One region of the Variovorax sp. Soil_C_33 genome, then DNA from elsewhere that is predicted to be linked to it. Evidence: predicted binding sites of a transcription regulator. Region 1 holds the regulator's gene; the other holds the start of a gene.
What was found. The regulator NrdR, encoded in region 1, represses ribonucleotide reductase genes. The targets are predictions, from matches to a motif close to CACNANATNTNGTG.
Positions count from the first base shown of each region.

Region 2: the regulator NrdR is predicted to act here: its motif matches at 3,112-3,125, upstream of AC3A6B_RS14160 (ribonucleoside-diphosphate reductase subunit alpha).

Region 1 is NZ_JBDGJK010000007.1:269,450-277,079, reverse strand. It holds gene ribBA (bifunctional 3,4-dihydroxy-2-butanone-4-phosphate synthase/GTP cyclohydrolase II) at 1-597, opposite strand, end outside; gene AC3A6B_RS13715 (riboflavin synthase) at 594-1,247, opposite strand; gene ribD (bifunctional diaminohydroxyphosphoribosylaminopyrimidine deaminase/5-amino-6-(5-phosphoribosylamino)uracil reductase RibD) at 1,292-2,410, opposite strand; partial or broken gene AC3A6B_RS13705 (type II secretion system protein) at 2,554-2,646, shown strand; partial or broken gene AC3A6B_RS13700 (GspH/FimT family pseudopilin) at 2,651-2,866, shown strand; gene nrdR (transcriptional regulator NrdR) at 2,908-3,351, opposite strand; gene glyA (serine hydroxymethyltransferase) at 3,367-4,611, opposite strand; ZMP/ZTP riboswitch at 4,653-4,779, opposite strand; gene AC3A6B_RS13685 (transglycosylase SLT domain-containing protein) at 4,819-5,655, opposite strand; gene AC3A6B_RS13680 (DUF748 domain-containing protein) at 6,253-7,630, shown strand, end outside.
Region 2 is NZ_JBDGJK010000008.1:67,330-74,959, forward strand. It holds gene AC3A6B_RS14145 (two-component system sensor histidine kinase NtrB) at 1-784, shown strand, start outside; gene AC3A6B_RS14150 (sigma-54-dependent transcriptional regulator) at 789-2,306, shown strand; gene ampD (1,6-anhydro-N-acetylmuramyl-L-alanine amidase AmpD) at 2,284-2,889, shown strand; gene AC3A6B_RS14160 (ribonucleoside-diphosphate reductase subunit alpha) at 3,239-6,157, shown strand; gene AC3A6B_RS14165 (ribonucleotide-diphosphate reductase subunit beta) at 6,308-7,531, shown strand.

The DNA.
Region 1 (7,630 bases):
GGCGAAGAGCTGCAGGTCGGGCAGCCGAGCCATGGTGCCGTCTTCGTTCATCACTTCGCAGATCACGGAGGCAGGCGAGCACCCGGCCATGGCAGCGAGGTCGCAGCCGGCCTCCGTATGGCCCGCGCGCATCAGCACGCCGCCGTCGACGGCCTGCAGCGGGAAGATGTGGCCGGGCTGCACCAGGTCGGTCGCGACGGCATTCGGCGCGACGGCGGCCTGCACGGTGCGCGCGCGGTCGGCGGCAGAGATACCCGTGGTCACGCCTTCGGCCGCTTCGATGGACACGGTGAAGGCGGTCGAATGCTTGGCGCCGTTGCGTGCCACCATCGGCGGCAGCTGCAGCCGCTCGCACATCTCGCGGGAGAGCGTGAGGCAGATCAGCCCGCGCGCATGGCGTGCCATGAAGTTGATGGCCTCGGGCGTCACGTGGTCGGCGGCGAGCACGATGTCGCCTTCGTTCTCGCGGTCTTCCTCGTCGACCAGGATCACCATGCGGCCGGCGGCGAGTTCGGCCACGATCTCTTCGACCGACGAAATCGGCGCGGGCGCCCGGCCGCTGCGCGGGGCGGTGATCGGCGTGACGGAGGCGTTCATGGGGTCTTGTCTTTCTGTGATGAGGGCAGGGCGCCGGCTTGGAGCATGCGCTCCACATAGCGGGCGACGGTGTCGATCTCGAGGTTGACGCGGCTGCCCTGCTTCAGGCTGCCGAGCGCGGTGTTGTCGACGGTGTGCGGAATCAGGTTGATGCTGATCTCGCTGCCTTCCGGCTCGTCGCTCACGCTGTTGACTGTGAGGCTCACGCCGTTGACCGTGATCGAGCCCTTGTAGGCCAGGAAGCGGGCGAGCGCCGGCGGTGCCAGCACGCGCAGCTCCCAGCTTTCGCCCACCGGCGCGAAGCGGCTGACCGTGCCGATGCCGTCCACGTGGCCCGACACGATGTGGCCGCCGAGCCTGTCGTTCGCGCGCAGTGCCTTCTCGAGGTTGATGCGGCCCGCTTCTTCGGCGAGGCCGGCCGTCTTGTCCAGCGATTCGGCCGAGATGTCGATGGTGAAGAGCTGCTTCGCCGGATCGAGGGAGGTGACGGTCATGCAGGCGCCGTTGAGGGCGATGCTGTCACCGAGGCTCACGTCGGCCAGATAGCCGTCGGGCACCGCGATGCTGAGCCGCTTGCCGTGGGATGAAGAGCTGCCGAGGTCGTGGACGGCGGCGATGCGCCCCACGCCGGTGATGATTCCGGTGAACATCGCGGCATTTTCGCAGAGATGCGAAGACGCCCTGTGGGCAAACCCTAAAACCGGTCGCGGCCGGCCACCCGGGCCACGATTCGCAGGTCCGGGCCGATCTGCTCGAAGGACTTGAACTCGAGCGCCAGGGCATCGCCAAGCACGGTCAGGGCGCCGGCTGCATGAGGCTGGCTGGCCATGCCGAGCCCGTCGCCGATGAACTTGGGCGCGAGGTAGACCAGCAATTCGTCGACCAGCTCTTCGCGGATCAGCGAGCCATTGAGCTTGTGGCCGGCCTCGACGTGAAGCTCGTTGATCTCGCGCGCGGCGAGATCCCGCAGCATGGCGGCGAGATCGACCTTGCCCTGGGAATTGGCGAAGTAGCTGACTGTGGCGCCCTTGGCCTCCAAGGCCGCCTGCCTCGCTTCGTTGCGATTGGCGGCGTAGATCCAGATGGACCGGGCCGGGCCGAAGATCCTGGCCTCCGGCGGCGTCTGCAAATGGCTGTCGATCACCACCAGATGCGGCTGCCGCGGCGTGGCGACCAGCCGCACATCGAGGCGTGGGTCGTCTTCGAGCACGGTGCCGACACCGGTCATCACGGCGCTGGCGCGTGCACGCCAGGCGTGACCGTCGGTGCGCGCGGCTTCCGAAGTGATCCACTGGCTGGTGCCGTTTGCCAGCGCCGTCTTGCCGTCGAGCGAAGCCGCGACCTTGAGCCGGACCCAGGGGGTCTTGCGGACCATGCGGCTGAAAAAGCCGAGGTTGAGTTCACGTGATTCATCCGCGCCCGCACCGACCTCCAATTCGACGCCGGCGGCGCGCAGGCGCTCGAAACCCTGGCCGCCGACCAGCGGATTGGGATCGGCGATGGATGCCACGACTTTTCGGACGCCGGCCGCGATCAACGCGTCGCAGCACGGGCCGGTGCGGCCATGGTGCGAGCAGGGCTCGAGCGTCACATAGGCCGTGGCGCCTTTGACCGGGCAATTGCGGGCGGCGGCGTCGCGCAAGGCCATGATTTCCGCGTGAGGGCCCCCCACCGTTTGCGTGGAGCCTTGGCCGATGACCGCACCTTCCTCGTCGAGAAGCACGCAGCCGACCCGGGGGTTCGGTTCGGTTTCGATGCTCGCCCGCCGTGCGAGCTCGAGCGCCTGCGCCATCGCTTGGATATCTCTATTCATGGGACTGCCAATTAACAATTCTTTGAATCTCAGATTTAGTTCAGATTTGGCGAGAATTTCAGCTGATCCTTCAATTCAATCCGTTTGTCGAAAGATTCATTTGCACGTCATTTCGGAACTTAGACTTCGCGCGGATTGAAGACATGAAGCGACTATTTTGCTTGCGAACGCCGGAAACATTCGGGCCCAAGTTAGGACAGGCCGGCTTCACGTTGATCGAGATGTTGGTGACGATCGCCATTGCAGCCATTCTCATGTCGATGGCGGCGCCTTCGATGTGCAATCTCATCGAGCGCAACAGCGTCGCCGACAGCGTCAACAGCTTCGTCAGCGCCGTCAGCTACGCGCGCCGAAGCGATCAGGCGGGGGCTTCCTGTCACTCTGTGCCGCAGCGCCGATGCCGAGACCAGCGGCACGCCGGCTTGCACCGCAGACCCGGGCTGGCAGGTCGGGTGGATGGTCTTCGTCGATCTCGACAGCGATGGTGCTGGCGCTGATCAGATATCCCGCAGCAGCTGCCGGAACTCGTCCACGTCCTCGAAGCTCCGGTACACCGAAGCGAAGCGCACGTACGCCACCTTGTCCATGCGCTTGAGCTCCCGCATCACCAGCTCGCCCACCTTGGTGGATTCGATCTCACGCAGCCCGCTGGACAACAGCTTCTGCTCGATGCGCAGCAGCGCGTGGTCGATCTGTTCGATGCTCACCGGCCGCTTGCGCAGCGCCAGCATCATCGAGGCGCGGACCTTCTTGGGATCGAAGTCGGCGCGGCTGCCGTCCTTCTTGACCACGACCGGGAAGTTGACGTCCGGCCGTTCGTAGGTGGTGAAGCGCTTGTCGCAGTCGCCGCACTGCCGGCGGCGCCGCACGAAGTCGCCGTCTTCCGACACGCGGGTCTCGACGACCTGCGTTTCGAGGTGACCGCAGAACGGGCATTTCATGCGGTCACTTCCAGTTCAACCGTAGACAGGAAAGCGACTGGTCAATGCATGCACCTTCGCACGCACCGTCTCGATGGTCGCAGCATCGCGTGGATTGTCCAGCACGTCGGCGATCAAATTCGCAGTGGCGCGTGCCTCCTCGTCCTTGAAGCCGCGCGTGGTCAGCGCCGGGGTGCCGATGCGCACGCCGCTCGTGACCATCGGCTTTTCCGGATCGTTCGGGATCGCGTTCTTGTTGATCGTCATGTGAGCGCTGCCCAGCACGGCCTCGGCTTCCTTGCCGGTGATGCCCTTGGCGCGCAGGTCGACCAGCATCACATGGCTCTCGGTGCGGCCGCTCACGATGCGCAGGCCACGCGCGCTCAGGGTTTCGGCCACGATCTGCGCGTTCTTGACCACCTGCTGTTGGTAGGCCTTGAACTCGGGCGAGAGCGCTTCCTTGAAGGCCACCGCCTTGGCCGCGATCACGTGCATCAGGGGCCCGCCCTGCAGGCCCGGGAAGATGGCGCTGTTGATCGCCTTCTCGTGCTGCGACTTCATCAGGATGATGCCGCCGCGCGGTCCGCGCAAGCTTTTGTGGGTGGTGGAGGTCACCACGTCCGCGTGCGGCACGGGGTTCGGGTAGACGCCCGCGGCGACCAGGCCGGCGTAGTGGGCGATGTCGACCATGAAGATCGCACCGACGTCCTTGGCCACCTTGGCGAAGCGCTCGAAGTCGATGCGCAGCGAATAGGCCGAGGCGCCCGCGATGATCAGCTTCGGCGCGTGTTCGTGCGCCTTGCGCTCCATCGCGTCGTAGTCGATCTCTTCCTTGTCGTTCAGGCCGTAGCTCACGACGTTGAACCACTTGCCGCTCATGTTCAGCGGCATGCCGTGGGTCAGGTGGCCGCCTTCGGCCAGGCTCATGCCCATGATGGTGTCGCCCGGCTTCAGGAAGGCCAGCATGACGGCCTCGTTGGCCGAGGCGCCGCAATGCGCCTGCACGTTGGCCGCGTCGGCGCCGAACAGCTGCTTGACGCGGTCGATCGCCAATTGCTCGGCCACGTCGACATGCTCGCAGCCGCCGTAATAGCGCTTGCCCGGGTAGCCTTCGGCGTACTTGTTGGTGAGCTGCGTGCCTTGCGCGGCCATTACGGCCGGCGACGCATAGTTTTCGCTCGCGATCAGCTCGATGTGCTGCTCCTGCCGGGCGTGCTCGGCCTGGATGGCGGCCCAGATCTCGGGATCGGTCTGTTCGACCAGGATATTGCGGTTGTACATGGCAGTCCTTTAAGACGATGGTCCTTGTTCTTCAACCAAACAAGGGCTGCCCAGGCGAACGGCGGAACGCCTGCTCAAGACCGCGGGCGGCACGCTTCCCAGTGGTGTTCCACGTCAGCGCAATGCACCTGAAAAGGGTTGCGCCTATCGCCAGTCGCGTGCCGGCCGAGTGTAGCTGACGACGATGGCCGCCGTCTTCGAAAGGGCCTACAGATCGGACAGCAAGGCCACGCTCTGCTCGTTCGCTTCCGTCGGCTTGGCGGGTGCCACCACGGGCAGCGGTTGCGCCCGCATGCCCGGCGGCGTCGGCGTGGTGGTGGGCGGCGTGCGTCCGCCGACCACCTGCTGCAGGCGCGCATGTTCGGCCAGCACCTTGCTTGCATAACCGCCATCGTCGGGCAGGTTGGCGGCGCCGACGTAGAACTTGAGGCCGCCCTCGAGCGAACCCGCGCGCGCGATGCATTCCTGCAGCACCTTGACGCCCACGCGCATGTTGGTCACCGGGTCGAAGGCGGTCAGAGTGCCGCCCGCGCTTTGGTACTTCTCGCCATGGACACGAGTCATGACCTGCATGAGGCCCTGGGCGCCGACCTGGCTCTGGGCAAAGGGGTTGAAGCTGGATTCGACCGCCATGATCGCCAGGATCAGGGTCGGGTCGAGCTTGGTGCGCTTGCCGAGTTCGAAGGCTTCCGCCACCAGCACGCTCAGCGGCTCGACGGCCACGCGGTATTTCTTGCTCAGCCAGTAGGCGACGGCGGCCTGCTGCTTGGGCAGCTCGTGCGGGCTCGCCGCTGTGGTGCGGTCGATGGCCGTGGGCTCGAGATCGGTTGCCTCGGGCGGCGGCTTGCGCGACTGGAGCCAGCCCATGAGCTGTTCCTCGCCGGACTGGCGCAGGTCGGGGCGCGCGGCCAGCGCCAGCGCAGCGAACACGATGGCCAGGCCGACCAAGGCAAAGCCGTTGTGGGTGATCTCGAAAAAACCGTCGGCCACATCGGACACGAAGGTCCGCAGCCCGCGGGCCGTGGCTTCAAACGCCTGTTTCATCGCTCTTCCTTTCTATGCGGCACCTGGGTCGCAGCGCCAGAAAGGCGATGGTCGTAAGGCAGCGGCGCTTGGATTGGTACGAATCAGGTTCCGCGCAAGGAAGGGGGAGAAGGGCGCGGCCGCCTGATTAAGCCGAAAGAATTCAGCAGCGGATATTGGGGGAGTCCCGGCTGCCAAGTGGCGGCGAGGACTGGGCGGATTCTAGGAGGGGCTAAATACCCGGTCAAGAATAATGATTAGGCTTCTTATGCTAATAAGAGTTGAAGAAGCAGGCGAATCGCCGTACCTCGGTCCATTGAAAAAAAGTCATTTGCAATCCGGAGAGTGCGCGCCTACCCTGAGGGTGCCTGAGCTTTCAGGCGCTAAACCAAGGTCCAGCAACCGGAAGAGCAATCGGACGGTTCAGCGGCCGAGGCCCAACGGTGGCAATCTTTTGCTGCCAGCACGATCGGAACGAATGAACTTCCGGTCGAGCGAAAAGATGGCATGGGCGTTGCGCCCGCCATCGAGCCCGGAGGCCAGACTTCGCGTCGAGCCACCGGGCTTTCTTCTTTCTGGGAAGGCGTTCGCACTTTTGCGGCACACTCGCCCCCGATGATGAATGCAGCTTCGCTGAAACAAAATAAGTGGGTGCGACGGGGAGTGCTGGCGTTGCTGGTGCTGCTCGGTTTCTGGCTGCTCGCCTGGTTGGCGGTGCCGCCGATCGCCAAGAATCAGATCCAGAAGATCGCGAGCGAAAAGCTGGGTCGCCAGGTCACGGTCGGCAAGATCGACTTCAAGCCCTGGACGCTCGAACTGACGCTGAAAGACCTGCGCATCGCCACGGCCGACGGCGGCCAGCCCCAGGTGGCGGTGGCGCGCATCTATGCCGATGCCGAGCTGCAATCGATCCTGCGCCTGGCGCCGGTGATCGACGCTGTCGCCGTCGATGCGCCGGCCATCCTGCTGACGCACCTGGCAGACGGCAAGTACGACATCGACGACATCCTGGCGAAGCTCGCCAGCGCGCCCGGCGCGCCCAAGAGCGAGCCGCCGCGCTTCGCGATTTACAACATCGCTATCACCGGCGGCGCGGTCGATTTCGACGACCAGACCGTCAAGCGCAGGCACGAGCTGCGCGATTTCGTGCTCAAGGTGCCTTTTCTCAGCAACCTGCCTTCGCAGCGCGAGATCAAGACCGAGCCCAAGCTGGCCTTCGTCCTGAACGGCAGCGCATTCGATTCGGCCGCCTTCACCACGCCCTTTGCGGAAAACCGCAAGACCGACGCGCAGGTGCATTTCAAGGATCTGGACCTGGTGCCCTACCTGGGCTACATCCCCGGCGGCCTGCCGGTGGCCCTGCGGGCCGGGAAGCTCGACGCAGACCTCAAGATCGATTTCGAACGCGCCGCCACCGCCGGTCTCAAGCTCACGGGCACGGTCGCGGCGCACAGCATCAAGCTGGCGGATTCGAAGGGGCGCGATCTGCTCGGCTTCGATTCGCTCAAGGTCGCGCTGGCCGATGTCCGGCCGCTGGAGCGTGTGGTGCATCTGGGCGAGGTGGCGCTGGCGGCGCCGCAGCTGGTCGTGGCGCGCGATGCGGCCGGGCAGCTCAACCTGCTGGCGACCGACCGGGCCACCGGCGCGACCGAAAAGGTGGCGCCCGCCGCAGCACCGAACGCGAACGGCGAGCCTGTCCCGAAGCCGGCCGGGCAGCCGGGCTGGCGCGTTCGGGTCGACAAGCTGGCGCTTTCCTCCGGCGAGATCGGATGGCGCGACCAGACCACCCAGCCGGTAGCCGCCATCGACGTCAAGCAACTCAACATCGAAGCCAGTGCCGTGACTTGGCCGATGGACAAGCCGGCGCCTTTCAACGGCTCCACCTCGGTCGGCGGGGCCCCCCTCAAGTTCAGCGGCGAGGCGACCGACAAGGTGGCCAAGGTCCAGACCGAGGTCGAGGGCTTGCCGCTGTCGCTGGCGGCTCCGTATCTCGCGC
Region 2 (7,630 bases), on a different contig from region 1:
CACACCGGCCACCGACCGCCATACCGAAAGCCTGTGCGTGATGTTCCTGCAGGACCTGCGCGAGCTCCAGGCGCGCATCCGCACCGAGAAGCTGGCGGCGATGGGCCGCATGTCCGCGGCCGTCGCGCACGAGATCCGCAATCCGCTGGCCGCCATCACGCAGGCCAGCGCGCTGCTCGGCGAGGACCTGGTCGACCCGGCGCACCGCCAGCTGACGACGATGGTGCAGCAGAACGCGCAGCGCCTCTCGCGCATCGTCGACGAGGTTCTCGATGTCGCGCGGGCCCGCCAACAGCGGGTGTTGCCGCTGGGCGAGCAACTGGCGCTCGATTCGACCGTGCGTACGCTCGCCGAGGAATGGGTGCGGCACTCGCAGCGCCAGGGCGTGCTGTTGGTGCTCGATGCGGCCGGCAGCGTGGTGCGCTTCGACATCGAACACCTGCGGCGCATCCTCGTGAACCTGCTGGACAACGCCGCGCGCTATGCAGGCAATCGCGAAGGCTCGATCCAGGTGACGACGCGCCGGAACGCCGCCGGCCGCGCCAGCCTGCAGGTATGGAGCGATGGCGCGCCGCTCGAACCTGCGGTGCAGCGCCACCTGTTCGAGCCCTTCTTCTCTTCCGAAAGCCGCTCCAGCGGCCTCGGCCTGTTTCTCTGCCGGGAGCTGTGCGAGCGGCACGGCGCGACGATCGGCTACGAGCGCCGCGCCCTTTCCGAAGCGGGTCCGGAGGGCAACGAATTCTTCGTCTCGTTCGCTGCGGGCGAGACCCGGCTGACACAATAGCGCCGTGAGCACCCCCACCTCCCCAGCACCCCGGCCCCCAGCCCAGATCCTGGTTGTCGACGACGAGCCCGACCTGCGCACGCTCTACGAGCTCACGCTCCTGCGCGAGGGCTATCGGGTCGAGGCGGCCGGCAGCGTGTCGGAAGCCCGCGAGCACCTGGACGCCGGCCGCTTCGATGCCGTGATCACCGACATGCGCCTGCCCGACGGGCTCGGCATGGAGATCCTGCAGCGCATCCAGCAGGACCAGCGCAGCGAGCGTTGCGTCGTGATGACGGCCTATGGCTCGGCCGAGAACGCGGTCGAGGCCCTCAAGGCCGGTGCCTTCGACTACCTCACCAAGCCGGTGGACCTCAAGCAGTTCCGCGCCGTCGTAGCCTCTGCCGTGCAGGCCCAGGCCGCACCCGCGCGGCCCGTGCGCCAGGCCGACGACAGCAGCAGCAAGATCGCGGCCACCACCAGCAATATCGGCCTGGCCGCGCTCGAGCGGCTGGTCGGTGCCTCCGAGCCGATGCGCGTTGTCAAGTCGCGCATCGCCAAGGTGGCGCGCGGCATGGCGCCGGTGCTGGTGCGCGGCGAGTCCGGCACCGGCAAGGAACTGGTGGCACGCGCGGTGCATGCCTGCAGCCAGCGCAGCGAGGGCCCTTTCGTCGCCGTCAACTGCGGCGCAATCCCCGAGAACCTGCTCGAGGCCGAGTTCTTCGGTGCGAGAAAAGGCTCCTACACCGGCTCCTCGCAGGACCGCGACGGCTACTTCCAGGCCGCGCGCGGCGGCACGCTGTTCCTCGACGAGATCGGCGACCTGCCGCTTCCGATGCAATCCAAGTTGCTGCGCGCAATCCAGGAGCGCAGCGTGCGTCCCATCGGTTCGACGCAAGAAGACGCGGTCGACGTGCGCATCGTGAGCGCGACCCACAAGGACCTGCACGCCGAGGTGCAGGCCGGCCGCTTCCGCCAGGATCTGTTCTATCGCCTCAACGTGATCGAGATCGCGGTGCCGGCCTTGCGCGAACGCCGCGAGGACCTGCCTGCGCTCTGCGAGGCCCTGCTCGCGCGCATCGCGCGCGACGCCGGCATGCCGGTGCCCGTCCTTTCGCCCGAGGTGCTGCAGAGCCTCGCGGAGCATCCGCTGCACGGCAACGTGCGCGAGCTCGAAAACCTCCTGCATCGCGCCGTGGCGTTGAGCGATGGCGATGTGCTGCATCTCGATTTCGTGAGCAGCAGCAGCATGGCGCTGCCTGTGGCTCCGGCGTCCGCAGTGCCGGAACCACAGGCAGCCGGCACGGCCGCAACAGCTCCCGACGCGAAGCCGGTACCCGCGGTACCGAGCGACCTGCAAAGCTACCTCGACCAGCAGGAGCGCGAGATCCTCGTGCGTGCCCTGCAGGAAAGTGGCTTCAACCGGACCGCGGCCGCGGCGCGGCTCGGCCTGAGCCTCAGGCAGATCCGCTACCGGATCGCGCGCCTGGGCATCACGACGCCCAGCGGCGACGAGGCGAATGGCAACGGCGCCGACGACTGAAGGGAACGCCAGCCTCTGGCAGGCCGGCTGGTACCGCTTTGCCCGGCAACTGCGGTCGCCGAATTTCGGGCCGCGTCCCGAGGGCGCGCAGATCGATCTGATCGTGCTGCATTCGATCAGCCTGCCGCCGGGCAGCTATGGCGGCGACGAGGTCCAGCAGCTTTTCACGAACCAGCTGGACTGGGATGCGCATCCCTACTTCGCAACCATCCGCGGCATCGAGGTCTCGGCCCACTTCTACGTGCGCCGCAGCGGCGAATTGTGGCAGTTCGTGAGCTGCGACGACCGCGCATGGCATGCCGGCCCCTCATCGTGGCGCGGCCGCGCCAACTGCAACGACGACTCGATCGGCATCGAGCTCGAAGGCCTGGAGGGTGAAGCTTTCGAGCCCGCCCAATACGAGACCCTCGCGAGCCTTTGCCCGGCGCTCGCGCAGCGCCATGCGATCGCGTTCATCGCGGGGCATGAACACATCGCACCGGGCCGTAAGGCGGACCCGGGCAGCGGCTTCGACTGGCGCCTGCTGCAGGAGCAATTGGGCTGGGACAGCGCGATGTTCCCCGACGGCGTCGCAGTGCGCTGAAATTTTTCAATCGCGCTGCATCCCGCGATGCGCGGCGGATGCAGCGCAACAACGCCGATCGTGCAACCCCGGCGGTGCAGCAACCATGCGCCTTTCAGGCCCAAAAGCGCTTGCAGAGCCCATGGCCAGCGGGAGGCGCTAAGGTGGGTCAGCAACGGCGCGGCATAGCTCCTCGTCCAGCGGAGCGTCGGTGTGAACTTGTTCCTCGAATCACTGGTAAAACACTATATCTAGTGGGTTGTAGACCCACGAGACCCTAGATATAGTGTGCCCTGCCCCGTGCTTCATGCCGAGCAACCGGCCGCATGCGGCACCGCCGCCCCAACAAGAATTGCCAACCGAGGATCGAATGCAAACAGCTCTAAACACCCCCGCCACCCCTCGCGCCGTACCCTCGACGCCGCAAAAAAATGATGTTGCAGGCGCCCCCGCCGGCAACGCGCTCGCCAACTACCAGATCATTCGCCGCAACGGCGCAGTCGTGCCCTTCGAGCCGAACAAGATCGCGATCGCGATGATGAAAGCCTTTCTCGCGGTGCACGGCACCCAGGGCGCGGCTTCCGCCAGCGTGCGCGAAACGGTCGACAACCTGACCCAGGGCGTGGTGCGCGCGATGGTGCGCTCGCGTCCCGGCGGCGGCACCTTCCACATCGAGGACGTGCAGGACCAGGTCGAACTCGGCCTGATGCGCGGCGGCCACCACGAGATCGCGCGCGCCTACGTGCTGTATCGCGAGCGCCGCGCGCAGGAACGCTCGAAGTCGGGCGAGCAGGACGCGCAGATCGCCGTTTCGACGCTGCACGTGCTGGACCGCGGCGAACGCGTCGCGCTCGACCTCAATGAACTCAAGGGCCTGATCGAATCGGCCTGCGAAGGGCTGGGCGAGAGCATCACGGCCGGCCCGATCGTGGCCGAAACGATGCGCAACCTGTACGACGGCGTGCCGCTCGACGAGGTCTACAAGGCTTCGATCCTGGCGGCCCGCACGCTGATCGAGAAAGACCCGGACTACACCTTCGCCACCGCGCGCCTGCTGCTGCACACGATCTTCAAGGAGATCATCGGCCGCGAGGTGATGCCGGCCGAACGTGCGCAGGCCTACGCCGACTACTTCCCGCAGTTCGTGAAGAAGGGCGTCGACAACGAACTGCTCGACGAAAAACTGCTGCAGTACGACCTGAACCGCCTGGGCGCCGCGCTCAAGCCCCAGCGCGACCTGCAGTTCGACTACCTGGGCCTGCAGACCCTGTACGACCGCTACTTCCTGCACGTGCGCAAGACGCGCATCGAGCTGCCGCAGGCTTTCTTCATGCGCGTGGCGATGGGTCTGGCCCTCAACGAAATCGATCGCGAAGCCCGCGCGATCGAGTTCTACGAAGTGCTGTCGTCCTTCGACTTCATGTCGAGCACGCCGACGCTGTTCAACAGCGGCACGCTGCGCTCGCAGCTCTCGAGCTGCTACCTGACCACGGTGCCCGACGACCTCGACGGTATCTACGAGTCGATCAAGGAAAACGCCCTGCTCTCCAAGTTCGCCGGCGGCCTGGGCAACGACTGGACGCGCGTGCGCGCGCTCGGCAGCCACATCAAGGGCACCAACGGCGAGTCGCAGGGCGTGGTGCCCTTCCTCAAGGTGGTGAACGACACCGCGGTGGCGGTCAACCAGGGCGGCAAGCGCAAGGGCGCGGTCTGCACCTACCTGGAAAGCTGGCACCTCGACATCGAGGAATTCCTCGAGCTGCGCAAGAACACCGGCGACGACCGCCGCCGCACGCACGACATGAACACGGCGAACTGGATTCCCGACCTGTTCATGCGCCGCGTGATGGAAAAGGGCAGCTGGACGCTGTTCTCGCCCTCCAACGTGCCCGACCTGCACGACAAGTTCGGCACCGACTTCGAAACCGCCTACGTCGCCTACGAAGAGAAGGCCGCGCGCGGCGAGATCAAGCCCACCCGCACGGTCCAGGCCACCGACCTCTGGCGCAAGATGCTCACGATGCTGTTCGAGACCGGGCATCCGTGGATCACCTTCAAGGACGCCTGCAACGTGCGCTCGCCCCAGCAGCACGCCGGCGTGGTCCATTCCTCGAACCTGTGCACCGAGATCACGCTCAACACCAGCGACACCGAAACCGCGGTCTGCAACCTCGGCTCGGTCAACCTGCTGCAGCACCTGAAGGACGGCAAGGTCGACCAGGAGAAGCTCCAGCGCACGATCGCGACCGCGATGCGCATGCTGGACAACGTGATCGACATCAACTACTACGCGGTCAAGAAGGCGCGCGACTCGAACCTGCGCCACCGCCCGGTCGGCCTCGGCGTGATGGGCTTCCAGGACGCGCTGTACGAGCTGCGCATTCCCTACGCCTCGCAAGAAGCCGTGCAGTTCGCCGACGAATCCATGGAAGCGATCTGCTACCACGCCTACTGGGCCTCGACCGAGCTGGCGCGCGAGCGCGGCAAGTACTCGAGCTACAAGGGTTCGCTGTGGGACAAGGGCATCCTGCCGCTGGACACGCTCGACCTGCTGGAGAAGGCGCGCGGCGGCTACGTCGACGTCGACCGCTCGTCCACGCTCGACTGGAACGCGCTGCGCCAAAAGATCAAGGCCGACGGCATGCGCAATTCGAACTGCGTCGCCATCGCGCCGACCGCGACCATCTCCAACATCATCGGCGTCGACGCCTCGATCGAGCCGTGCTTCGGCAACCTCTCGGTCAAGTCGAATCTCTCCGGCGAGTTCACCGTCATCAACCACTACCTGGTGCGCGACCTCAAGCGCCTGGGCCTGTGGGACGACGTGATGGTGATGGACCTCAAGCACTTCGACGGTTCGCTGCGCCCGATCGACCGCGTGCCGCAGGACGTGAAGGCGCTCTACGCCACCGCGTTCGAAGTCGAGACCACCTGGCTGGTCGAGGCCGCTGCGCGTCGCCAGAAGTGGATCGACCAGGCGCAGTCGCTCAACATCTACATGGCTGGCGCATCGGGCAAGAAGCTCGACGACACCTACAAGCTCGCCTGGCTGCGCGGCCTGAAGACCACCTACTACCTGCGCACGCAAAGCGCGACGCACGCCGAGAAATCGACCGTGCAATCGGGCCGGCTCAACGCGGTGTCCTCGGGCTCGAACGACACGTCGTCGTCGGGCATGAGCGCGCTCGAAGCGGCCGCGCTCGCAGCGCAGGCGCAGTTGAGTGCGATGCCCGCAACCGACATCGCGTTCTGCGGCGTCGACGATCCGACCTGCGAAGCGTGCCAGTGATGTCAGCGTGAAGTTGCCGTGATTCGCGGCATCGCCTGACAGATGACGATGCATGCGAACAACATAACGGCAACATAATTGGAGCGCGATGTGAAGCAGCACTTTGCAACTCACATCGTTGCTCACATAATTTGAGCATTGGATTTTTCTATGTTGACCTGGGACGAAGAAGTCAAGCCCTCCTTGCCAAAGGATCTGCAACAAGGATTGCGGCACTCATCAAGCAACGACGCGACCGTTGGTCGCTCGTCGGAGTTTCCGACTTCGCAAATTGCTCCCGTCGCCCCGACTTTCCGCACACTCGATGATGGCGCCGCGCTACGGCCCGCTGCAGCTGTGCCGCAAGCGCAGGCCGCGCGCCGCGTGAAAGCGGCCGACAAGCGCATCATCAACGGCCAGACCGACGTCAACCAGCTGGTTCCGTTCAAGTACAAGTGGGCCTGGGAGAAGTACCTCGCCACCTGCGCCAACCACTGGATGCCGCAGGAAGTGAACATGACGCGCGATATCGCGCTCTGGAAAGACCCGAACGGCCTGACCGAAGACGAGCGCCGCATCGTCAAGCGCAACCTCGGCTTCTTCGTGACCGCCGATTCGCTGGCCGCCAACAACATCGTGCTGGGCACCTACCGCCACATCACGGCCCCCGAGTGCCGCCAGTTCCTGCTGCGCCAGGCCTTCGAGGAAGCGATCCACACGCACGCCTACCAGTACATCGTCGAGTCGCTCGGCCTGGACGAGAGCGAAATCTTCAACGCCTACAACGAGGTGCCGTCGATCCGCGAGAAGGACCAGTTCCTGATCCCCTTCATCGAAGCCATCAGCGACCCGCACTTTCACACCGGCACGCACGACAACGACCAGACCCTACTCAAGTCGCTGATCGTCTTCGCCTGCCTGATGGAGGGGCTGTTCTTCTATGTCGGCTTCACCCAGATCCTCGCGCTGGGCCGCCAGAACAAGATGACCGGCGCCGCCGAGCAGTACCAGTACATCCTGCGCGACGAGTCGATGCACTGCAACTTCGGCATCGACCTGATCAACCAGCTGAAACTCGAGAACCCGCACCTCTGGACCGCGGAGTTCAAGGCCGAGATCAAGGCCCTCTTCCTGAAGGCCGTCGAGCTCGAGTACCGATACGCCGAAGACACCATGCCTCGCGGCGTGCTCGGCATGAATGCCTCCATGTTCAAGGGCTACCTGCGCTACATCGCCAACCGGCGCGCGCAGCAGATCGGCCTGGAAACGCTCTTCCCGAACGAGGAAAACCCGTTCCCCTGGATGAGCGAAATGATTGACCTGAAGAAGGAGCGCAACTTCTTCGAAACCCGCGTGATCGAGTATCAGTCGGGTGGTGCGCTCTCCTGGGATTGAATCGTTCCGACAATAAAGTGAATTCAAGAATTGCTTTCGCCGGCTACACGCACCGAAGAGTGCGGCGGTGAAAAGCTCAGGTGTTCATGGTGCTGGGGC